2 regions of the Cellulomonas sp. KRMCY2 genome follow, and region 1 is predicted to be linked to the other one. Evidence: riboswitches for the same ligand, from Rfam matches in the RefSeq annotation. Region 1 holds a riboswitch; the other holds the start of a gene.
What was found. A riboswitch is a leader RNA that binds a small molecule or an ion and turns the genes downstream of it on or off. The one in region 1 is predicted to bind cyclic di-GMP.
Positions count from the first base shown of each region.

Region 2: another riboswitch for cyclic di-GMP. It lies ahead of K415_RS0103305 (hypothetical protein); the one in region 1 lies ahead of K415_RS22435 (DUF4214 domain-containing protein).

Region 1 covers NZ_JAGF01000001.1:379,878-387,629, reverse strand. The annotation lists gene pth (aminoacyl-tRNA hydrolase) at 1-134, shown strand, start outside; gene K415_RS0101955 (sugar transferase) at 322-1,842, shown strand; gene K415_RS22435 (DUF4214 domain-containing protein) at 1,942-3,654, opposite strand; cyclic di-GMP riboswitch class I at 3,668-3,742, opposite strand; gene K415_RS0101945 (DUF1972 domain-containing protein) at 4,316-5,497, shown strand; gene K415_RS0101940 (CDP-alcohol phosphatidyltransferase family protein) at 5,494-6,270, shown strand; gene K415_RS0101935 (polysaccharide biosynthesis tyrosine autokinase) at 6,415-7,752, shown strand, end outside.
Region 2 covers NZ_JAGF01000001.1:662,620-670,371, forward strand. The annotation lists gene groL (chaperonin GroEL) at 1-1,238, opposite strand, end outside; gene K415_RS0103285 (cold-shock protein) at 1,480-1,683, opposite strand; gene K415_RS0103290 (LytR C-terminal domain-containing protein) at 1,817-2,428, opposite strand; gene K415_RS0103295 (DUF3263 domain-containing protein) at 2,460-2,768, opposite strand; gene K415_RS0103300 (uracil-DNA glycosylase) at 2,956-3,699, shown strand; gene K415_RS0103305 (hypothetical protein) at 3,696-4,109, opposite strand; cyclic di-GMP riboswitch class I at 4,338-4,412, opposite strand; gene K415_RS0103310 (SGNH/GDSL hydrolase family protein) at 4,515-5,381, shown strand; gene K415_RS0103315 (hypothetical protein) at 5,503-6,342, opposite strand; gene K415_RS0103320 (hypothetical protein) at 6,339-6,749, opposite strand; gene K415_RS0103325 (hypothetical protein) at 6,811-7,218, opposite strand; gene K415_RS0103330 (signal peptidase I) at 7,215-7,752, opposite strand, start outside.

The sequences.
Region 1 (7,752 bases):
ACGTGCTGAGGGACTTCTCGTCCGCCGAGCGCAAGGACCTGCCGTGGTTGATCGACGCCGCCGCCGACGCCGTCGAGATGATCGTGGGCCAGGGTCTGCTCGCCGCGCAGCAGAGGTTTCACGCTCCGTCGTGAGGGACGGGCGCCCGCGCTCGTGCCCCGCATCGACCGTCGCGAATATTACGGCCCGGTAACAGAACCTGGTACGAGCGGGTGAAAACGGACACTTCGTACTGATCCGGACAGACCACCGGGTATAGCCTCAAAGCCGACGCTTCGCGTGCTGGGCGCGTATGCAGACCGGGTCTGGGGGTGTGTCGTCGTGACGCTTGCTGCAGAACACGGCCTCGACTGGACCAGCCGTATCGACCGCCGTGGCACTGCCGCCGGCCCGCGCCGATCCTGGGCATCGACCCACCCCTTCGAGCCCCGCGCGACTCCCTTCAACGACTCCGTCGGTCTGCGCTGGGCGGACGTCGCGGCAAGCTACCAGCGGGTCGCCCTGTCCATAGACGCCGCTGTCGCGGTGGCCGTCGGCACGGCGATCATGGTCCCGCTGTACGGGAACGGGCCGCACACGGCGGCGTTCGCCGCGGCCGCTGCTGCCGGCTTCGTCCTCCTGGTGGCGATAGCCCACGGCTACGAGGCCAGGACGCTGGGGGACGGTCCGACCGAGTTCCAGGCGGTGCTGCGCGCCGGCCTCACCGGCGGGATGCTCCTGATGGGCGTGAGCTACACGCTGCAGGCCGACATCTCGCGCACCCTGATCTTCGGCGGGGTCCCGGCGCTCGTGCTCCTCTCGCTCGTCGGACGCTATGCCCACCGGCAGATGCTGCACCGGCACCGCGCCAAGGGCTACTCGATGATGCGCACGATCGTGGTGGGCGAACGGCAGGACGTCGAACGCGTGGTCGACGACCTGGCACGCGCGCCGTACCACGGCTACCACGTCTCCGGCATCTGCCTGCCGAGCATCGACCGGGCCGAGCCGCTGGACGGCATCCCGGTTGTCGGTGCGCTGGCCGACGTCCCGCAGGTGGTCGTGGACCGGGCAGTGGAGGTCGTCGTGGTCGCGGGCTCGCACCTGAGCGGCGAGGGGTTGCGGCGTCTGTCCTGGGCGCTCGACCGTGCCGGCGCGCAGCTGATCGTCGTCCCGGACATCATCGAGGTGGCCAGGCCGCGGCTGACCGTGCGGCCGACCGCCGGGCTCTCGTTGCTCCAGGTGGAGGTGGGGGCCCCGCGCCGTCGCATGATCGCCAAGGCAGCGCTCGACCGTTCGGTCGGCACCGCCCTGATGCTCGTCGCCGCGCCCGTCGTGGCGCTCGCAGCGATCGCCGTCCGGCTGACGTCCCCGGGCCCCGCGTTCTACCGCCAGACGCGGATCGGCGTGGACGGCCGGACCTTCACGATGTGGAAGCTGCGCAGCATGTACGTAGACGCGGACAGCAGGCTCGCCGGCCTGCGGCCGGAGAGCGACGGCGCGGGGGTGCTGTTCAAGATGCGCGACGACCCGCGGGTCACCCGGGTGGGCAAGGTCCTGCGCCGCTACTCGATCGACGAGCTCCCGCAGCTGCTCAATGTCGTGACCGGCGACATGTCGCTCGTCGGGCCGCGCCCGCCGCTCGCCGCGGAGGTGGCGGAGTACGACGACCCCGTCCACCGGCGCCTGCGGGTCAAGCCCGGCCTGACCGGCCTCTGGCAGGTGTCGGGTCGCTCGGACCTCACCTGGGACGAGTCGGTCCGCCTCGACCTGCGATACGTCGACAACTGGTCCGTCACGATGGATCTGGTCATCCTCTGGAAGACGATCCGCGCCGTGTTCCTGGGTTCAGGTGCTTACTGACGCCCGATGGGGAACGTCGGTCTCCGGGGATCGCCCGGAGACGACCGGGCCCCGACCGGTCTTTCGGTCGGGGCCCGGCGGTGCGTCGGTCTGCTGCGGTCAGTAGCTGCGGGAGGTGGTGGCCACTGAGCCGTCGGTGAAGGTGTTGCCGGTGATGGTGGCTGCGGCCTTGGTGGTGTCCGACATCAGGATCGCGCATCGTGCGTGGACCTGGCCGGTGCCGAAGACGCTGTTGGTGATCGAGAGCCCCGGCGGTGGTCCGTAGATCTTCTCCGCGACGTTGATCGTGCACGCGCCGTTGTCGGCGGAGTTGCCCCGGAAGGTGAAGCCCACCACCGACCCGCGGTCTTGGGTGATCATCACCGCGGCGTTGGTCGACCCGGACAGGGTGCTGTTGACGACCTGGATGTTCGACCCGATGGCGACCTGGACGTTGTCGTCGTGGGACTCGATGTTCGTCCCGTCGGCCGGGTAGAACAGGTTCCCGTGCAGGTAGGCGCCGTCCACGGTGACGTTGTCGCCGATGATCTTGACCTGGTCGATCACGGTGTGGATGTCGACCCGGCGCAGGGTGAAGCCCATGCCCACGATCCCGTCGACGAACCGCGAGGGCGCCTGGGCGTAGATCTCGCTGTCCTCGATCAGCAGGTTGGTGCCCGGACCGGCATCGGACTGCACCAGTGACATCGGGGCGGTCAGGGGTGTGGCCGGGCCGCGGATGATCGAGTTGCGGATCACCACGTTCGCGGCCTTGACCCGCACGAACCCACGAATGTCCAGACCGTCGATCACCGTACCCGGCGTCGTGATCGTCAGGTTGCCGTCATGGACCGTCAACGCCCTGCCCGCCGGCACCCCGGTGTTCGCCTCGCTCGGCGGGCCAGCCGGCGCCGGCACTGCGGGGGCGGGCGCCGGCACTGCTGGGGCGGGCGGTGTGGCCTGCGTCCCTGTCGCGCCAACGTTGCGTACGACGTACTCGTCGCTGGCGACGATGCCACCGATGATCTCCTCGACGCGGTGACCGTTCTGGATGGCACTGACCCAGCCGGCGGCGCCTGACGCGTCGATCCCACGGCCGAGCAGGTGCCGGTAGTGGCCGTCGACGACCGCCGTCAGGTGCTCGGTGGAGACCAGGAAGCCCATCGCCACGGCGTAGCGGGTTGTGCCGCCCTGGAGAGCTGAGGCCCATCCGCGCACCTCGGAGTCGCCAGCGGAACGGCCCAGCACGTGGGCATAGAGCCGCCGGACCCACTCGGCAGCCGAGCCGCCCGCCTTGGAGTAGTACTCGTCGGAGGCGAGGAAGCCGGCCTCCATCTCCTGGAAGGTCGTGCCGTAGCGCATCGAGTCGACCCAGCCCCGGAGACCGCCCGCGTCCGCGCCGCGCCCGAGGTAGGTCTGGTAGGACTCCTCGATCAGGCGGCCGCGGTACTCGTCGCTGTAGGTGATCGAGTTCGCCACCGCCCCGCGGGGGGTCCCGTTCGACAGGGCGGTGGTCCAGTTCGCCAGGCCGGCGGCGTCGACCCCACGCTCGAAGAGGTCTCGGTAGACCGCGGTGACGAACGTCGCGGTGGCCGCGGCGGTCATCGTCGGCACGCGGGTGGCCGCTGCGACGGTCACCGGCGTCCACGCGGGCCGTACCTGCGCCTGTGCGGGTGACACGGCCATCGTCGATGCCATGGCCGTGGTCAGCGCGGTCGCCACCAGGATCGAGGTCCACCGGCGGTGCCGTCGGGTGCCGCCCTGGGGCGGTGCCGGTGGTGTCCGGTCGATGGTGGCGGGGCGTGCAGAGGGTGTCGTCTGGCTGAAGTCCACGAGAGCTCCGTATTTCGGTGGCCTGGCTGACCTGTCTGGTCCCTTGGCTTTGCGTCCCCGCCTCTCGACGGGTTTGCCCTTGTCGTCTACGTGCGTGTGCCTGTGGTGCGTGTCGCCCGGCGCGCGTCGCTTACACGCTCGCTCCTTCAGTCATCGGCAGAATCTTCGTCGACCTGAAGTGCATCTCGACCGGTTTGTCTGATCATGAGTAGGCGAATTCGTGCCTTACCCGGTCCGGCCCGTTTCAAATGTACGTCAACCCGGCGCGACCATTTGGGACTATTGGTCTGATGATCTGTGACTCGAGTCACAAAATAGTCGGACATTGCGTGCACAAACCGACCAAAGGGGTCTGGAGCGCCGTGGCCGCGAGGGCGGAGAGCGGACTCGTCGGACGGGGCCGGCCGGCCCGGAGCGGGCTGCCGCGTCCGGGCCGCCGGTCCCGACGACGGCCCCGTCAGGGCACGAGCACCGGGTGAAATCGGGCACAGGGTGCAATTCCGGACATTTGACCGGGATACGATCATGCCCGTCGGGAACTCGTGGGTGACCAGCAGGTGACGCCACTGGGACGGCCGGTCGACCGGCTCGGTCGGGCTGACCTCGGGGTGTCCCCGGGGGACCTGGCTCGACGATGCGCGCACCAGTGAAGAGGGGTGGCATGGGGAGGGTCGGCTCGCACACGGGCGCACGCGTCGTGTCGATCGCGATGGTCGGGACGCGCGGGGTGCCCGCGCGCTACGGCGGGTTCGAGACGGCCGTCGAGGAGGTCGGCCGCCGTCTCGCCGCACGCGGTCACGACGTCACGGTCTACTGCCGCGCGGGGAACGGCGAACCGATGACGACCCACCTGGGCATGCGTCTGGTCACGCTTCCGGCCTTGCGCCGGCGTTCCCTCGAGACCCTCAGCCACAGTGGCCTCTCGGTGATGCACCTGCTGCGTCATCGCACCGACGTCGCCCTCGTGTTCAACGCGGCCAACGCCCCCTGGCTGCCGCTCCTGCGGATGGCACGCGTCCCGGTGGCGACGCATGTCGACGGCCTCGAGTGGAAGCGTGCGAAGTGGGGCCGTGCTGGGAAGTCCTACTACCGCTGGGCGGAGTCGGCATCCGTCCGCTGGTCGGATGCCCTGATCGCCGACGCCGTCGGCATCCAGGAGTACTACGCGCGCTCGTTCGGAGTCCCGACCACGCTCCTGAGCTACGGGGCGCCGTGCATCGACCCTTCCCGGAGGGAGCGACTGGCCGAGCTGGGCCTCGAGGCCGGTGGCTACCACCTGGTGGTCGCCCGTTTCGAGCCGGAGAACCACGTGGACCTCATCGTCGACGGGTTCGTGCGGAGTGCGGCGCGCCGCCTGCTGGTCGTCGTCGGGTCCGCGCCGTACGCCGACCAGTACACGGCCCGGATCAGGGCGCGCGCGGGGGGCGATCCGCGGGTCAGGCTCGCCGGCGGCGTGTGGGACCAGGAGCTGCTCGACCAGCTGTACGCCGGGGCGCGAACCTACCTCCACGGGCACTCCGTGGGCGGGACGAACCCGTCGTTGCTGCGCGCGATCGGTGCCGGGACGGCGACGATCGCCTACGACGTCTCCTTCAACCGTGAGGTGCTGCGGACGGATGGGACGTACTTCTCCTCCGCCGACGACGTGGCGCGCCAGGTCGAGGCGTCCGAGTCGGACGACGCCGCCGTGGGTGCGCGCGGAGATGCCCTGCGGGTGCGTGCCCGTGACTACGACTGGGACGATGTGACCGATGGGTACGAACGGCTGGTGCGAGACCTCGCAGCGCATGCCGTGCCTAGGGTCCAGCCGCACCGACGCGTCCCGGCGGAGGTGACCCCGTGACCAGGAAGCCAGCGCCCGAGAGCTACCGTGAGACCGTCAGGCGGCTGGCGGGGGCGCAGAAGGGAGCGGCGCGCAGCGCACCCGCATACTCCCGGTTCGTCAACCGCCGGATCGGTCGGCTCCTGGCCGCGTGGGCCTACCGCACCGGGCTGTCCCCGAATGCCGTGACCGGTATCAGCGCGCTGTTCACCTTCACCGGGATCGCGTTGCTGGTCCTGCGGCCCCCGTCCTGGGGCCTTGGTGCAACGGTCAGCGCGTGCCTCGTCCTGGGCTACGGCTTCGACTCGGCCGACGGTCAGGTCGCCCGACTCACCGGGACCGGGAGCCCGGCGGGCGAGTGGCTCGACCACATGGTCGACGCGACGAAAGTCTCGGCTCTGCCGCTCGCGCTCACGGTCGGTCTTCACCGCTTCGACGTGGTCGACGACGTCTGGCTCCTTGTGCCGCTGGTCGGGGCCGTGGTCGGCGCGGTCCTCTTCTTCGGGATGATCCTGACCGAGCAGCTTCGCCGGGCGCGAGGCGTCGCATCCGTGGCGTCCACCGAGGGCAGGGCGCCGTGGCTCCGGTCGATCCTGGTCATCCCGACCGACTACGGGCTGCTCTGCCTGAGCTTCCTGCTGCTCGGTGCACCGACGGTCTTCTTCGGTGTCTACACGGTCATCACCGCGGCAACCGCTGGCTTCCTCGCACTGGCCGCGCTCAAGTGGTACCGCGAGATCCGAGGGTTGTCGTCGGTGCATGATCGCCGACCGGTGATCCCGCCAACCGGGTGAAAGTCGGTCGAACACGCACATTGCGGCGGTCCGTTCGGCCTCCCCGCCTGTCGGTCGCCAGGCGTCTGTCCCATAATCGAGTGCACGTGACAACGTGCGAGAGTCCGCGTCGGCGCCGTCCGTCGCCGAGAGAGGTGGCACGGAGTGGAGCTCAGCGAATACATCAGGATCGTGCGCAAGCACTGGATCGTGATCATGCTGATCGGGCTCCTCGGTCTGGGTGGCGCGTACGCGTACGCGAAGTCGTTGCCGGCCACCTACAGTGCGACGGCGAGCATCATCGTCTCCTCCATCGGTGGCGAGTCGGTGGGGGAGCGTGTTCAGGGTGCGACCTATACCGACAACCGGATCGAGTCCTACGCCCAGCTCGCGACCTCGCCGTTCGTCCTCGAGCCGGTCATCGAGGAGCTGGACCTGTCGATGACCCCGCGGACGCTCGCGCGCATGGTGACCGTGACCAGGCCGGTGAACACGTACTTCCTGGAGTTCCGGGTCACCGACGGGAACCCGCAACGGGCGGCGGAGATCGCGAACGCGGTGAGCCGCGAGCTGGCCCTGTCCGTCGCGGAGCTCGAGGGCGACGTGGCCAGCGGCCAGTCGACGGTGCAGCTCACGGTGGTGGCAACGGCGATCCCGCCGGTATTCCCGTCGGGTCCGAACACGAAGCTGTACTCGGCCACCGGGCTCGTCGCCGGTCTCGCGCTCGGGGTGCTCGTCGCGCTTACCCGGACGGTCGTCGACACCCGGATCCGAAGCGTCAAGGATCTGCGCCGAGTCACGGATGCTGCCGTCCTGACCAGTGTCCGGCACGACCGCAGGACGGCGAAGGACCCGCTCGTCATGCGCAACGACCCCCTTGGCGACCAGGCCGAGGCCTATCGGCGGCTGCGGACGAACCTGCGGTTCCTCAAGCTTGCCGGGCCCAGCCGGTCGATCATGGTCACGTCCGCCATCCCCACCGAGGGGAAGAGCACGACCGTCATCAACCTCGCGATCGCGATGGCCGAGGGGTCGTCGCGCATCCTGCTGATCGACGCCGACCTGCGCAAGCCGTCGCTCGCACGCAACCTCGGGCTGGAAGGTGCGGTCGGCCTCACGACCGTGCTGATCGGTGAGGCGGTCGTCGAGGACGTCATCCAGTCGTGGGGCGGTTCCATCGACGTGCTGCCCGCCGGTCAGATCCCGCCCAACCCCAGCGAGCTCCTCGACTCCGAGGCGATGGCGGATCTGCTCCGACGACTCGCAGCGCACTACGACACCATCCTGCTCGACGCGGCGCCGCTCCTGCCGGTCACCGACTCGGCGGCCCTCTCGCGCTTCGTCGACGGAGCGCTCCTCGTCGTGGGCTGCCAGGCCGTGCACCGGCACCAGCTCGCCGAGGCGCTCGGCCTGCTGGCGGCCGTGGACGCACGGGTCCTGGGAATCGTGCTGAACAAGGTGCCTCACAAGGAGGCCGGAACGACCTACGCCTATGGTTCGACC
Region 2 (7,752 bases), 280 kb from region 1:
CCACCGGCGACGATGCCCTCTTCCACAGCGGCCTTGGCGTTGCGCACAGCATCCTCGATGCGGTGCTTGCGCTCCTTGAGCTCGACCTCCGTTGCGGCACCGGCCTTGATGACGGCGACGCCACCGGCCAGCTTCGCGAGGCGCTCCTGGAGCTTCTCGCGGTCGTAGTCGGAGTCGGAGTTCTCGATCTCGGCACGGATCTGCGAGACCCGACCGGCGATCTGCTCGGCATCGCCGAGGCCCTCGACGATCGTGGTCTCGTCCTTCGTGACGACGACCTTGCGCGCCTGCCCGAGCAGCTCGAGGCCGGCGTTCTCCAGCTTGAGACCGACGGTCTCGGAGATGACCTGGCCACCGGTGAGGATGGCCATGTCCTGCAGCATCGCCTTGCGACGGTCCCCGAAGCCGGGAGCCTTGACGGCGACCGACTTGAAGGTGCCGCGGATCTTGTTCACGACGAGCGTGGCCAGGGCCTCGCCCTCGAGGTCCTCGGCGACGATGAACAGCGGCTTGCCGGACTGGATGACCTTCTCCAGCAGCGGCAGCAGGTCCTTGACGTTGGTGATCTTGGACTCGACCAGCAGGACGTAGGCGTCCTCGAGGATCGCTTCCTGACGCTCGGCGTCGGTCACGAAGTACGCCGACAGGAAGCCCTTGTCGAAGCGCATCCCCTCGGTCAGCTCGAGCTCGAGGCCCAGCGCGCTGGACTCCTCGACGGTGATGACGCCTTCCTTGCCGACCTTGTCCATCGCCTCGGCGATGAGCTCACCGATCGCCGGGTCCCCGGCGGAGATGCCCGCAGTCGCGGCGATCTCCTCCTTGGTCTCGACCTCCTTGGCAGCCTTGAGCAGCTGCACGGTGACGGCCTCGACGGCCTTCTCGATACCGCGCTTGAGCGCGATCGGGTTGGCGCCGGCGGCGACATTGCGCAGACCCTCGCGCACGAGCGCCTGGGCGAGCACGGTTGCGGTGGTGGTGCCGTCGCCTGCGACGTCGTCGGTCTTCTTGGCGACCTCCTTGACGAGCTCGGCACCGATCTTCTCGAGGGGGTCCTCGAGCTCGATCTCCTTGGCGATCGAGACGCCGTCGTTGGTGATGGTGGGGGCGCCCCACTTCTTCTCGAGCACGACGTTGCGGCCCTTGGGGCCGAGTGTGACCTTGACGGCGTCGGCCAGGGCGTTCATGCCCCGTTCCATGCCGCGGCGGGCCTCCTCGTCGAAGGCAATGATCTTGGCCATTCGGATGGTCCTCCGGTTGTGGCGGTGACCTGGACATGGTGCCCGCGACGGACGGACCGGAGTCGCGACGGTCACGTCCCGTCGGCACCCCGGCCCTCACCGGACCAGGTTCTTCTGTCACTCTCGGGTCGAGAGTGCTAACTCATTATTGGCACTCGGTACCCGAGAGTGCAAGCGACGCGCGCCCGTTCCGCCCACGGCGAGACGTCACGCCGATCGGGGTCGCCGGGGGCGAGGTCGGTCAGACGCCGCGGACCTGCTCGGCCTGCGGGCCCTTGGTGCCCTGGCCCACCTGGAACTCGACCTCCTGGCCCTCCTCGAGGGCGCGGTACCCGTCCGCCTGGATCGCACTGAAGTGGACGAAGAGGTCAGGACCGCCATCGGCCGGGGTGATGAAACCGAAGCCCTTCTCAGCGTTGAACCACTTCACGGTGCCCTGAGCCATGCCTGCTCCTGTCGTGCTGCCTCTGGTGTCGACCGCGACGTGCGCGGCCACGATCCTGCGGAGCCTAGTGCGGCCGGCCGCACGGCGGCAGGGGCATCCGGCTGCTGAGGACGGCGGTACGTCGGCCCGTCGCTCAGGGCTCGTAGTCGGCGGCGAGGACCACGACGAGGCCGTCCGGGGCCTGTGCGGCGTCCTCCTGCACCGTGGCGATGCCGAGGGCAGCCGCGACCGCCTGGGCGGTGGCGACGTCCGCAGCGGCCGGGTAGTAGACGACCGAGGTCTCCAGGTCGTCGCCGTCCCAGTTGTCGGCGGTGGCGGCGGTGAACCCGGCTGCCTCGAGCCGGTCCGAGGCACCACCGGCCAGGCCGGCCCTCGACGTCGCGTTGAGCACCGAGACCGGCCGGGTGAGATCGGCGACCGGCTCAGGCGTCGGCTCCTGCGTGACCGCCGGCGTCTCCACCGGCGCTGCTGTCGCGGTCTCGGTCGCGGTCGCGCCGGCGCTGGGCTCCTGCGTGTCGTCCTCGGACTGACTGAAGCTCGGCAGCTCGACGCCGGAGAGCCCGTCCCAGTCGGACAGCCACGTCACGAGGCCGTAGGCGAGCACCGGGAACACGACCAGGACGGTGACGAACGGCCACCACCGGCTCCACCAGGAGCGCGGCGCACGGTGTGCACCGCGCGGGCCTCCGGACGCGTCGACCTCGTCGAACTCGTCAACAGCGTCGGGGTGCTCGCCTGGTCTCACGGCGGACAGGCTAGCGGGTCGACCTGGCCGCTCAGCCCTCGATGCCCAGGCGACGCGCGGTACGTGCTCGCTGACGCGAGGAACGCATGCGGCGAAGGCGCTTGATGAGCATCGGGTCGCAGGCAAGGGCGGCGGGTGAGTCGATCAGCGCGTTGAGGACCTGGTAGTACCGCGTCGCCGACATGTCGAAGAGGTCGCGGACCGCCTGCTCCTTGGCGCCGGCGTACTTCCACCACTGCCGCTCGAAGGCGAGGATCTGCTGGTCCCGTTCGGACAGCTCGGCGCCGGACGACGTCGCGGCCGTGCGGAACGGGGCTGCCGCGGTCGCGGTGGCGTCCATGCGGTCCTCCAGGTCGGTTCACTACGGCAGTCGGTCCACAAGCGGCAGGTCGGTTGAGCGGTCTGTCGGCTGCGCGGCCGTCGAGGCTCGAGCAGTGCCCATCGTAGACGCGAATGACAGCCGTGTCATTCCCGTGCCGGCCCCGTGCCGCCGGGCCCGTGCGGTCGCCTGCCGGTAGTCTCGCGGCGTGCCCCGGCTCCCCCTCGAGCAGATCATGGCGCCGGACTGGGCCGCCGCGCTGGCCCCGGTCGAGCCACGGCTGCGCGCGATCGGTGACCTGCTGCGCGCCGAGGTCGCCGCAGGGCGGCACTACCTGCCGGCGCCCGACGCGGTCCTGCGGGCGTTCGCCCAGCCGCTCGCCGACGTGCGAGTCCTGATCGTCGGCCAGGATCCCTACCCCACCCCGGGTCACGCCGTCGGGCTGGCGTTCTCGGTCGGGCCGCAGGTCCGACCGGTGCCCCGCTCGCTGCAGAACATCTACCGCGAGCTGGCCGACGACGTCGGTGGCTCGCCCGGCCCGTCCGGTGACCTCTCGGCATGGGCCGCCCAGGGCGTCCTGCTGCTCAACAGGGTGCTGACCGTGCGTGCCGGTGAGCCCGGCTCGCACCGGCAGCTGGGCTGGCAGGAGATCACCGACCGCGCGGTCGCGGCGCTGGTCGAGCGGGACGGGCCGCTCGTCGCCGTGCTGTGGGGCCGCGACGCCCAGGAGGTGCGGGCGGCGCTCGGCCGGGTCCCGGTGGTCGCGAGCGCGCACCCCAGCCCGCTCTCCGCCGCACGCGGGTTCTTCGGCTCGCGCCCGTTCTCGCGGGTCAACGAGCTCCTCGCGCGCCAGGGCGCCACGCCGATCGAGTGGTTCCCCGGCCCGCCGGGGCAGCCGACGGGGCCGCTCCATCGAGACGGAGCGGCCCCACGTCAGCCGACCGAGGCCTAGGCCTCAGTCTCCTTGAGCACGATGCTCACCCCCGTGAGCTGCTCAGCTGCCACCGGCGTCGTTGCCGGCACCACGACTCGCATCTGCGACGCATCCACCACTGCAGTCATCTCCGCCAGCGGAGCCCCCCCGGGCCCACTGAGAGTCACGATCACGTCGTAACCCTGGCAACGCTCGTCCAGCCCCGACAGCTGGGTGGCGCTCACCCCGTATCCCTGCAGTGCGGCGTCATACGCGACGTCGTAGTCGATCTGTACCTGTGAGGAGTTGCACTGCTCTGCCGTGCTGCTCCCGATCAGGATCTCTTGCCCCCCGAGGTCAACCCCCGCTGCGGACGCGGTCCGCACTCCCACCAGCGCTACGGCAACCAGGGCGACCGATGCCGCCTTGCGGTTCTTGTTGCTGATCATCTGTCACCCCTCCTGGGTCCGAGATGGCTTCCTGCCTGTGCACTCCCTGTGCCGGACGTCTGTGTCCGGCGGTGGCTCCTGTCGTCACGTCCTGTGACTCGTGGAGCGGAGGCCTCGTCCGAGGCTCTAGGGGATGCAGCTGCCGGCCGTGCCGGCTCTCGGAGCAGCGCACTGCGCTGTGGAGGGGATCGAGGTCGATGCCGTCATGTTCATGACTGGGCCCTGTCGTTCGGTAACCCGGCTGACCCAGAGGGCCCCGTGGCTTTGCGTCCCCACCTTGCGATGGGTTTGCCGCTTTTCGCTGACCTGTTCAGGATGACGCACTGTGCCCGCCCCGTCCAGGGTGGGTCGGTTCGAGGGCGTCCGAATTAGCCCGACAAGTATGCTTCGGCGCACACTGTGCAGGTGTATTTCACCCGCTCGGACTCCTTTCTCGACGCCGTCCCGGTACCTGCTGAACCGCCGCACGTCCCCTGGCGACGCTTCGCTGCTCTCGGCGACTCGTTCACCGAGGGGCTGTGGGACGTCCCCGGCGGCGAGCCGCCCACGCGCACCGCGGCCACCGACCCCGCGCCGACCTGCCGGGGCTGGGCCGACCTGCTCGCGCTGCACCTCGCCGAACGCGCCGAGGACGGCCGGCTGGAGTACGCCAACCTGGCCGTGCGGGGCCGGCTCCTGGGCCCGATCCTGCGCGAGCAGGTTCCGGCGGCGCTCAGTCTGGAGCCCGACCTCGTGAGCCTGATCGGCGGCGGCAACGACATCCTGCGTCCCGCTGCGGATCCGGACCGTCTGGCCGCCCAGCTGGAGCGCGCCGTCGTCGCGCTGCGCGCCGCGGGGGTCGACGTCCTGCTCGGCACCGGCATGGACTCCAAGGACAGCCCCGTCGTGCGCCGGACCCGCGGCCGCGCCGCCGTGCTCAACGCGCACATCTGGTCGATCGCCCGTCGCCACGACGCCCACGTCCTGGACCTGTGGGGGATGCGCTCGCTGCGGGACTGGCGGATGTGGGCTCCGGACCGGATCCACCTGACCACCGAGGGGCACCGCCGGGTCGCACAGGGCGCCCTGGCTGCGCTCGGGCTGGAGCCGGACGATCCGGCGTGGGACGACCCGCTCGCGCCGTTGCCGCCGCTGCCGCGCGCCGCGCAGGTGCGCGACGACATCGAGTGGTTCCGCTCGCACGCCTACCCGTGGGCGACGCGCCGGCTGCGCGGCCGGTCCTCGGGGGACGAGCGGACGGCCAAGCGGCCGAAGCTGACGCCGCTGGGCTGACCAGGCTCAGGGCCGGTTCAGCACGCCGCGACCGGGCCGTTGTTCGGCAGCGGAGCTTGCCGGAGGTGAGGGCCCCAGAGAGCCACGGGCGCCGTTGCCTCGGTTCGCACGGACCTCGTCCCTAGGCACATCCGCCGGAGAGGACGTCACGGTAGGCCGCCTCCGTGCGATTCAGGACGAGCGAGAACTGGCGTGGTGCACCGCTGGTGACGTCACGGAAGTTGGAGCCCGAGTTGTTGCTGTTGACCCCCCGCACCTTGAGCTGGCCGGCGGTGCACTGGCCTTCCCGCGTCGCGTCGTTCGTGTCCCAGTAGCGCGCGACGTCCGAGTAGTCGTCGAGATCGGAGTTGCCGAGCGCAGTCGGGACGGTGCCGTAGAACGGGTGCGGAAGGTTGAAGGTGACCTGCCACCTGAGGGCCAGAGCGGAGGTCGTCTCGACCACGACGTCGTAGTAGTCGGCGACCAAGCTGCCGGACTCCTTGATTCCGGTGAACCGGGTGACCGTCGCGGTACAGGTGGCACCCGGGGATCCGCCGCTGACGACCGTGCACCAGATGTGCGGGGGTGTGAACGACCAGGTCGTCGGCAGGTTCCAGCCGCCGACGGTCGCCTGGACGGTCAGCGACGACAACGCCGTGTAGGTCGGGAGGCTGACGACGGTGGCGCCCGATGCCGCAGCCGCGGCCGAGCCGCTGCCCACGGGGGTCGTGCCGTTGAGCAGCGTGAGCAGGACGGTGCGACCGGCACAGCCTGCAGGGACGGTGATGCTCACGGCCGAGAACGTCATGGTCGTGCCGTTGGTCGCCGTCGCGGCGGCCGGGCCGGCGCACGGGTGACCGACCGCGGTCGACGTCATGGTGGCCCCGGCGAGCGGCTGGGAGGCAGCGCTCGCGAAGGAGATGGTGGCGAGCAGCGCGAGGGCGGCGAGCGCGCCCGCCAGGCCCCGACGTCGGCCGCTCAACTGTGGATCACGAGGTCGACGCCCGTGATCGTGCTCGCCGGCACGTTCGCGGGGAAGGTCGCAGTCAGGGTGCCGCCCGTGCCGAGAGTGACCGTGCCGGTGAGCTCCGAGCCGACGGCAGCCCCACCGGCACCCCTTGGCTGGATCCGGTACTTGAGGCCCGCGCAGGCGGCGTTCACGTTGCCCAGGGTGACGGCCGAGGCCTGGTACTGGCCGGCCGAGAAGGTGGTGGTCGTGAACCCGACCGAGATGGGCTGACCGGCAGGCTGGCAGGAGGCCACGGCAGCCGTGCCGGCACCGAGCGACCCCGCACCCACGGTGAGCTGGGCCGCCGATGCGACGCCGAGCCCGACGATGCCGACCACGACGAGCACGAACGCCGTGAAGCGGCGGCGCGTCGTGCTCATGCGGTCAGCCGGGCGGCGGGCCATGGCGTGAACTCCTGACAAGTGGTGCGTGCGGGGCGGATCAGGCTTGGACCGGAACGGACCATCCGTCGATGACGACGGCGAAGCCATAGGCCGGGTAGAAGATGTGCCCGTAGAGCGAGCTCATCGGGACGACGACGGTTCCGGTGGCGATGGACGGGACGCTCCCCGACGAGCGCGACCTGCCGTCGGACGTCTGGTAGACGGTGACCTGGAGCGGCAGACCGGCGCACGACGAGGGGATGGTCACGGTCACGGATTCGTAGCCGGCGAGTCCTCCCCACACCGGATCCGACCTGACCAGCGGGATGGCGGTCGTCGTGCAGGCATGCGCCGTGGCTGCCGTCATCCTTCCGGCGCCCAGGTTCAGGCCCGCCGCGCTGGCGGTGGTCAGACCGCCGAGAGCAAGCAGCGACATGACGACCAGGCCGACGAACGTGCGCCTCATCGCGTTGCCTCCACTCCTTCAGGTTCGGGTGCCCACAGCCCCGGCAGATCCGCCTCGGCGGGCTCCTCGTCCGTCGACTCCGGCTCGCCGGCCGACTGCTCCGTCTCGTCGTCCTGCAGATCACGACCTGGCCAGATGACGACGGCCAGGGCGACCACGAGCAGGGAGACCCAGGTCAGCGGACTCAGCAGGATCGAGGCGAAGGTGCCCACGTGCGGGAGGTGCAGGACGGCGGAGCCGAGCACGTTCTCGCTGCGCGGGCTCCACGGGTCGATGAAGTCGTTGTTGTCACCCTGGACGACAAGTCCTTCGTCGGTGTCCCCACCGATGACGCGGTGGATGACCCGGGCACCGTCGATGTTCGGCGGGTTGTAGACGATCACGTCACCCACCTCGACCGGCCCGCACCGGGAGACCACGAGGTCACCGGTGTAGTAGGTCGGCTCCATCGAGTGACCCGAGACGATCGTCAGGGTGGTGCAGCCGCCCAACGAGCTGGGCCACAGGAACCATCCGACGGTCAACGAGCCGACG